Regions from separate parts of the Polaromonas sp. P1_E11 genome, predicted to be linked through region 2. Evidence: predicted binding sites of a transcription regulator. Region 2 holds the regulator's gene; the other holds the start of a gene.
The links. Region 2 encodes sigma-54, which starts transcription at its own class of promoters, with help from an activator protein. Its sites were predicted from a motif close to TGGCANGNAANCTGCTTT; they were not measured.
Positions count from the first base shown of each region.

Region 1: a site for sigma-54 is predicted at 2,162-2,179, ahead of glnK (P-II family nitrogen regulator). Genes of this name have one in related genera too.

Region 1 is NZ_JBFUBA010000007.1:84,008-88,422, reverse strand. It holds gene AC1D11_RS20180 (DUF2384 domain-containing protein) at 1-251, opposite strand, end outside; gene AC1D11_RS20175 (hypothetical protein) at 345-767, opposite strand; gene AC1D11_RS20170 (helix-turn-helix domain-containing protein) at 854-1,108, shown strand; gene AC1D11_RS20165 (hypothetical protein) at 1,168-1,371, opposite strand; partial or broken gene AC1D11_RS20160 (magnesium chelatase domain-containing protein) at 1,536-1,733, opposite strand; gene glnK (P-II family nitrogen regulator) at 2,316-2,654, shown strand; gene AC1D11_RS20150 (ammonium transporter) at 2,687-4,234, shown strand.
Region 2 is NZ_JBFUBA010000005.1:99,593-104,007, reverse strand. It holds gene AC1D11_RS17700 (THUMP domain-containing class I SAM-dependent RNA methyltransferase) at 1-1,415, opposite strand, end outside; gene AC1D11_RS17695 (RNA polymerase factor sigma-54) at 1,458-2,993, opposite strand; gene lptB (LPS export ABC transporter ATP-binding protein) at 3,142-3,933, opposite strand; gene lptA (lipopolysaccharide transport periplasmic protein LptA) at 3,948-4,415, opposite strand, start outside.

The sequences.
Region 1 (4,415 bases), on a different contig from region 2:
AACGATTTCGCCAGATCACCACCCGAGACGTCATATGCCGCCTTAATGACGCGGAGATTGTTCCTAAGATACCGTTGGATATTGGCGGCATCGGGAGTCTTGGTGACTGTGCTCACTGGTACACGTGCATTTCGAGCCAGTGTTTTGGCGTCTATGCCGAGCATGCTGATGTACCGAGTTGGCGAAAGCATAGGGGCAAGTCCTACCTCCTGCAGGGCTTCAATAAATTTGGCATCGTGTTGGCTATCCATGCGCATGTCTCCGGCTAACTCCTGCTGAACGCGTGGACCTCTACCATGCCGAACCCCGGAAGAGCTTCGTAATCGCGCGGTCTGAGATCACGTTCATCTGTCCGCTTCTTCCTCGCACTGAATTCCGTCGAGTTCGGCGAGAAAGAAGTCGTCCTCATCAAGTTCGCTGCTTATTCCGACTATGCGGCTGACTATCTCTCTCTCGACAGCACACTGCAGCGCCTTGATCGCTCGGGCAAGGCCGGTTTCTGTCATTTGGAATTGACCGCTTGCGTGGTACTTGGTACCGGGCCGCATCAAAAGTTCGCAGACCACAAAGAGCGAAGGTGCAAGTGGCGCATCGAGCTCACCCCCCTCAAATGAGAGGCGCTCAATCATCCTTAGATCTCTGGCTAGGCAAAGAAGAACTGGCTCTTTGAGAGCTGAGGGGTACAGCAGGTGTTGGGAGTCAGCCGCCGTCAGGCGCGTCAACTCTTTTAGGCTTGTTGAGGCTTTAGGGCGAAGAGCTTCAAGCATGAGCAGTCCTTGTATACCCAATGCGACGTCGATAGCTGTCTATAGACACGTGTCAAAAGTATACAGCTTTGCAATAGTCGCGCTAGATGCGGCCAAGCAAAAACGAACCTTTGATGCGAGCTTTAGCGATCGAGATTAAGGCTCGACGACTGGCGCTAGAGATGAGCCAGGAGGATCTGGCGGGCAAATGTGACTTGGACCGACCCTATATCTCACTTATTGAGGTCGCCCGTAAACAACCAACAATCAGTGTGCTGCTCAAACTTTCTGAGGGATTGGGCTATGGACTCCCAGAAATGATGGAGAGAGTCATGAGCAGGTATTTAGTCGAGTCAAAATAGGTCCACCGCGCACCGGTTTGGCAACTTTTTGCCCTTTTGGACCAATAGCTAAGGGCAATTTACCAAAGTGCCGACCCTTCAAACTCGATTTGCTTCTTTCGTCTCTTCGCCACCGCGACCTTCCTGGCACCGATTCCAACCACGATGAGTGCCGTAATCAGGCAGGCGGCAAAAGCTAGTACCTTCGGGCCGTCGAGGCCGAAGACAGTGCAGTTAGCAAGGCCGCTGATAAACCAGCAGTTAAGGGCGGCGTCCCATTGCATTGATAGAAATTGCATAGCAGGTCGAATCAGAAAGCTTCGGCAAATTGGACGGTGTGGGAGCTACTGAGCTTTCGCCCTCTAGGCCCTACGTTAAAACAACTGAGGGCAAAAAACGATAGCTCCCTACCTTATTCATTTGGTGAATAAAGTGCTTGACTACCTTTAATGCGTTTATTGGCGGGAAATTCCAGCCCGGTATTCTGGATGGCCGAGCGCACGCGTTCACGCGCTTCCTTGACTTCCGTTTCCGCAAGCCCGACCAGCGTAAAGCTGGGCAAACCATTGGCAAGATGCACCTCCACCTGCACGGGCCTTGCTTCCAGGCCCAACAAGGCGCGGCTATGCACTAAAGACAAGCTCATTCGAAACTCCCTCCCTCAGAGGCGGCATCACAACTGGACCCGAGGCCATCCCGGGTTGCAGGCGCACCATACCTTCACGTAAGACGAGTATCGCCTAGCGAGAGAAGCCATCCGCCGGTTCACCAGAAAGGTGTGCCCCGCTGCATCCCGATAGTGGCGCTCACTTTCGTCCCGTGCACTTGCCTGGTTGTGTCAGTACCAGGATCCACCATGGCATTCTTGCCGCCGATCTCCTGGTGCTGGCCGTCCCAGAAACGAACGTTGCAGAAGACCGCTGTGCACTAAAGACAGGCTTGGTGATGTCTTTTCGGGTTTGTGCGCCAAAACCGTGCGTTTATACGCACTTTGTTGGTGCATCGTATCCGGCGCAATTCGCGGAGGTTCGCTCGAAGTTCAGGGGCAGGCCGGTCATCCATGCAAAGCGTCTTTGGCACGTTACCTGCTAAGAAGTCCACGCAAGTTGCCAGCCTTTGGAGCGTCTACGGAGGCTCCATCAGCAATGACTCGTACAAAAGCCTTAATCCGGCTGAGGTGGTGCTTGACGATGCTGCTTCCCTATTCATCCCTGGAGGAAACCTGAAAATGAAACTCGTAACGGCCATCATTAAACCGTTCAAGCTGGACGAAGTGCGTGAAGCGCTTTCCGGCATTGGCGTGCAAGGCATTACTGTGACTGAAGTCAAAGGCTTCGGCCGCCAGAAAGGCCATACCGAGCTGTACCGCGGTGCAGAGTATGTCGTCGATTTTCTGCCCAAGGTCAAGATCGAAGCAGCAGTCTCCGACGATCTGGTGGATCGCGTGATTGAAGCGGTTGAGGGCGCCGCCCGCACCGGCAAGATCGGCGACGGCAAGGTTTTTGTTTACAACCTCGAGCAGGTCGTGCGCATCCGTACCGGTGAAACCGGCAAGGAAGCGCTGTAAGGCTTACCCCAAAAAACGAAGAGAACATAGACATGAAAAAACTACTTGCCTCCCTTGTATTGGGATTGAGCCTGCTGACGACCGGCGCCGTGATGGCACAGGCCCCGGCAGCTGCACCCGCCGCTTCCGCTGCAGAAGCCAAACCGGCTGAAGCTGCTGCTTCCGCCGCCGCGCCTGCCGCAGCGACAGCACCCGCCGCCGCAGCTGCAGCCTCTGCACCGGCTGCCGCCGCAGCACCGGCGCCTGTTCCCAACAAAGGCGACACCGCCTGGATGATGGTTTCCACGCTGCTGGTCATCATGATGACCGTGCCCGGCCTCGCCCTGTTCTACGGTGGCCTGGTCCGCAGCAAGAACATGCTGTCCGTCCTGATGCAGGTCATGGTGACGTTCTCGATGATCGTCGTGCTGTGGTTTATCTATGGCTACAGCCTGGCCTTTACCGAAGGCAACGCCTTCTTCGGCGGCTTCGACCGGCTCTTCATGAAGGGCATCTGGGACAACGTCGCGGGCACCTTTGCCAATGGCGCCACCTTCAGCAAGGGTGTCGTGATCCCCGAGATCGTGTTTGCAGCCTTCCAGGCTACTTTTGCCGGCATCACCTGCGCGCTGATCGTCGGAGCCTTTGCCGAACGCATCAAGTTCTCCGCAGTGCTGCTGTTCATGGCAATCTGGTTCACCTTCAGCTACGCACCTATCGCCCACATGGTCTGGTTCTGGATGGGCCCTGACGCCTACACCGGCAAGGAAGTCGCTGACGCCATGAACAGCAAGGCGGGCTACCTCTGGCAGATGGGCGCCCTGGACTTCGCAGGCGGCACCGTGGTGCACATCAACGCGGCTGTTGCCGGCCTGGTAGGCGCCTTCTGCATCGGCAAGCGTATCGGCTACGGCAAGGAAGCCATGGCGCCTCACAGCCTCACGTTGACCATGGTCGGCGCCGCATTGCTGTGGGTGGGCTGGTTCGGCTTCAACGCCGGCTCCGCCCTGGAAGCCAACGGCTTCGCCGCCCTGGCCTTCATCAACACGCTGGGTGCTACCGCTGCCGCCGTGCTCGCATGGTGCGTCGGGGAAGCGCTCATGAAGGGCAAGGCCTCGATGCTGGGCGCAGCGTCCGGCGCTGTCGCCGGTCTGGTGGCCATCACGCCTGCAGCCGGCAACGTCGGCATCGGCGGCGGCCTCATCATCGGCCTGATCGCCGGCTTCGCCTGCCTCTGGGGTGTGAACGGCCTGAAGAAGCTGCTGGGCGCCGATGATTCGCTTGACGTGTTCGGCGTGCATGGTGTGGGCGGTATCCTGGGCGCGCTGCTCACCGGCGTCTTCAATTCGCCAAACCTGGGTGGCCCAAGCTCCGTCGCCGACTGGACTACGGTTGCCATGCTGGCACCTGATGCGTATTCCATCGCCGCCCAGGTCTGGATCCAGGCCAAGGCCGTGCTGATCACCATCGTCTGGTCCGGTGTGGTTTCTTTCATCGCCTACAAGGTGGTTGACCTCACGATCGGCCTGCGCGTCAGCGAAGAAGACGAACGCGAAGGCCTGGACATCACCTCGCACGGTGAGACCGCCTACAACCGTTAATTCATAGTCAGACGAATTCCGGCTGCCTCAGGGCAGCCCCCTGATTGAGTATCTCCTTTGGATGTTCAGCCCGCTGGCGCAAGCCGGTGGGCTGTTTTTTTTGGCGCGTGCCTTGTGGGCGTTGCACCATCGCCAGGATGGGGTTGCGAGGGGGTCGTTTCCGGCGGTGGCCCTGCCGGTG
Region 2 (4,415 bases):
TTCGGTGGGGTGGGGGTGGCTGCGCCGGGCTTGCCGCGCGCGGAGCCCGCCACCATGTCAAAGCGGAACAGGCGGCATTCGATGGGGCCGTTCCACATCGGCACGCGCCGCGATTCTTTCAGGCGCATCTTGCCCGGCAGTTTGAGGTCGGGCGTGAGCACATGGGCCGTCCAGCCGGCGTAGTTTTTCTTCCAGTGCGCGGCCAGTTGCGGGAAAAAATCGGTCGCTTCTTCGCCCCAGGCGTTTTGCGCCTGCTCGCGGCCGGGGTTGGCCGAGCGGTCGCGCGATGTCTCGAAGGCGGGTTCTTCACGCGTGTCGCCCTGATCACCGCTGTCCCGGTTCAGCGGCTGGCCAAATTCATCGATGGGCTGGTTGCGGTGGTCTTGCCGGCCACGTCCTTCGGCATGTCCTTGCTGGCGGCGCTGGTCGCGCCCCTGCAGGCCGGTGATGCCGGCCACACCTGCCACATCGATCCGTTCGCCGTAAGGCGGGTTCACCAGCATCACGCCCGAAGGCGCAGGCGGCATGCGCTGCAAGGCATCGCCGCCGCGAAATTCCACCGCATTGGCCACGCCCGCGCGCTCGGCATTGCGTTCGGCAAAGTCGACCATGCGGAAAGACACGTCGCTGCCGAACACCTTGGCCGTGGGTTCGGTGATGGCGGCCTCGGCCTGGTCGAGCAGACCGTCCCACACATGGCCCTGGAAAGGCAAGTACTTCTGGAAGGCAAAGCGGCGATTGATGCCGGGCGCGATATTGCAGGCGATCTGCGCCGCTTCAATCGCAATGGTGCCGGAGCCGCAGCAGGGGTCATAAAGCGGCACGCCTTCTTTACAGAGCTGGTCCCAGCCGCTGGCGGCAATCATGGCCGCGGCCAGGGTTTCTTTCAGCGGCGCATCACCCTTGTCTTCACGCCAGCCGCGCTTGAAGAGCGGCTCGCCCGAGGTGTCGATATAAACCGTGACGGTGTCGGTCGTCAGGTGCACGTAGATGCGCACGTCGGGCCAGCGCGTGTCGACGCTGGGCCGCACGTCATCGAACTTGGCGCGAAAACGGTCGGCAATCGCGTCCTTGATCTTCAGCGCCGCGAAGTTCAGGCTTTGCAGCGGGCTGTGCTGGGCGGTGATCTCGACCTTGAAGGTCTGCTTGGGCGTGAACCAGATTTCCCAGGCCACGTTGGCAGCAGCGTTGTAGAGGTCTTGCTCACTGCGGTACTGGTTGTGCTGCAGCTCGATCAGCACGCGCTGCGCCAGCCGGCTGTGCAGGTTGAGCTGCAACGCGTCGCGCCAGGAAGCCTGAAGCTGCACGCCGGCACGCCAGGCTTTGCCGTCAATACCAGTGACACGCTTGACCTCGGTGGCCAGCAGGGTTTCGACGCCTGCGGCGCACGGTAAAAAGAGTTGGAGTTGATTCATGACTGACTTTGAAGGGCGGGGCTGCGCGGCCTGATCGGGCGGCTAGAGTGATTTGCGCAAATTGGCTGGGGCGATGCGCAAGGCTTCGCGGTATTTGGCCACGGTGCGGCGCGCGCATTCAATGCCCTGTTCCTTCAGCATCTCGGAAATCTGGTTGTCGCTGAGCGGCTTCTTGAGGCTTTCGGACGAGACGAATTGTTTGATGAGCGCGCGCACCGCCGTGCTGGAGGCATTGCCGCCGGTTTCGGTGCCGAGCGCGGAGCCAAAGAAATACTTGAGCTCGAAGGTGCCGAAGGGCGTACCCATGTACTTGGCCGTGGTCACGCGCGAGATGGTGGACTCATGCAGCCCCAGCTCGTCGGCGATTTCGCGCAGCACCAGCGGGCGCATGGCGAGCTCGCCGTGCGTGAAGAAGTTTTTCTGCCGCTCCACAATCGCGCTGCTCACGCGCAGGATGGTGTCAAAGCGCTGCTGGATGTTCTTGATGAACCAGCGGGCCTCTTGCAGGCGCTGCTGCAGCGCCTGGCCGCCCTGGCCCTTGTGCTGCTTGAGGGCATTGGCGTAAATGTCGTGCACGCGCAGGCGCGGCATCACGTCGCCATTGAGCGAAACCTTGAAGCCGCGGCCCGATTTGATGACGATGACGTCGGGCACGATCAGGTTGCGCTCCACGTTCACAAAGCGGCGCCCGGGCTTGGGGTCGAGCCGGCCAATCACCGTGATGGCGCCCTTGATGGCGGCTTCGGTGAACCCACACAGGTGCGACAGGCGCTTGACGTCGCGCTTGGCCAGCAGCTCCATCGGTTGCTTGCACATGGCAATGGCTGCGCGGGTTTCTTCGCAGTCCTTGCAGTCCAGCAGCTGCAGGCTCAGGCATTCCGCCAGGTTGCGCGCACCGACTCCGGCAGGCTCCATGTGGTGCAGCAGCTTGAGCGCCATCGCAAAACGCTGCTCCAGCTCTTCCGCCTGCGCCATGTCATCTTTTGCTAGACCGGCCGCGAGCGACGCCAGGCTGTCTTCAAGGTAGCCGTCGTCGTTGAGCGATTCAATGAGGAAGTGCAGCGCGGCACGGTCCTCCTCCGACAGGCGCAAGCTCAGCGATTGCCGGTGCAGGTGGTCCTGCAGCGACTCATGGCTGCCCGTGAGGTCGGAGGCCTCGGCTTCGCTCTCTTCATTGTTGTTCTTGCGCGGCGGTGCGTCGCTTCCCCACTCGCTGTCGTCAGGTGTGGTTTCTACCGAGCCATCGCCTTCCCAGCTTTCCTCGAGCTTGGGCTCCGCGCTGACTTCTGCGTCGTTGGGGGTTGCGGCGCTTGTCTCGTCTGCGCCGCCAGCTATCGAATCCGTAGCAGATTCAAACTCGCGGCTGTCCTGGCTGACCGGCGTGTTGATGTGCTCCAGTCCAAATTCTTCGCGCACCGCCGTCTCTTCCGACACTTCCAGAAACGGGTTTTCGTCGAGCATCTGCTCGACCTCCTGGCTCAGCTCGAGCGTCGACAGCTGCAACAGCCGGATCGACTGCTGCAGCTGGGGCGTCAGCGCAAGATGCTGCGAGACGCGGAGTGACAGACCTTGTTTCACTGGAGGTTTAACTTGGCTCGTTGATAAAAGAGCGGAAAGAATTTTTCAAGCCGGGGCCGCGGATCTGGCTTTGCCAGGCCGCAGGCGTCGCCCCCTCGAGGGGGGCGGGAGCTACACGAAGTGAGCGACAACAGGGGGGAACCATGTTCTACATCTTGAAGTGCTCGCCCAGGTAGACGCGGCGCACATCGGCGTTGTTCACGATCTCGGACGGTGTGCCTTGCGCCAGCACATGGCCGTCGCTGATGATGTAGGCGTGGTCGCAAATACCCAGTGTTTCACGCACGTTGTGGTCCGTGATCAGCACGCCGATGCCACGCGATTTGAGGAAGCCGATGATGCGCTGGATTTCGATCACGGCAATCGGGTCGATACCGGCAAAGGGCTCATCCAGCAGGATGAAGCGCGGCTGGGTTGCCAGCGCCCGCGCGATTTCGACCCGGCGGCGTTCACCGCCCGAGAGCGCCGGTGCCGGTGAGTTGCGCAAATGATCTACCCGCAAATCCTGCAGCAGGGCGTCGAGCCGCGACTCGATGTCTGCGCGCCCCAGCGGTTTTCCGGTTTTGCCGAGTTGCAACTCCAGTACGGCACGCACGTTTTCTTCCACCGTGAGCTTGCGGAAAATCGACGCTTCCTGCGGCAGGTAGCTCAGGCCCAGGCGGGCACGCAGGTGAATCGGCATGTGCTCGACCGATTCGCCGTCGATGGAAATTTCGCCTGCATCGGCGCGCACCAGGCCCACGATCATGTAGAACGAGGTCGTTTTGCCCGCGCCGTTGGGGCCCAGCAGGCCCACGACTTCGCCTTTTTGCACGGACAGCGAAACGTCCTGCACCACCTTGCGGCTGCCGTACGATTTTTGCAGACCTTGCGCAACAAGGCGGCTGGGGGTCAGGGCAGGAGCGGCGGGGGCCGCTGAAGTGTCAGTCACCACATCCATCTGTGCAGTTCTTTCTAGTTCTTTTCATTGCCCAGCGTCGTGCTGGGGCGCAGAACCGGGGCGGGGCCTGCGGGCGGCGCCGCGACGGGTGCCGAGGCTGTCGCGCGGGGTGACAGCATGGCGCGAACCCGCCCCGTGGGGTTGCTGGCCGTACGGTTTTGCGCGCCCCCATCCACGGTGAAGACATCGGTGTTGTTGTCGTAAACAATCAGGCTGCCAGTGGTTTCGTCCACCAGGGTGGCGCCGTTGTAGCGGCGCACCACCGCCCGCTTGATGAACTTCACCAGGTCGGCACGGCTGTCATATTCAATGCGTTCGCCTTCGCCTTCGATGTATTCGTCTACGCCGTCACGCTTTTTCCGGTAAAACGCCAGTTTGCCGGGCGCCGCGATGGACACCGCCTGCTGGTAGCCTTCGGGATCCTGCATGACGTCAACGCGCTCGCCGCGCACGATGGTCGTGCCCTTGGTGATCACCACATT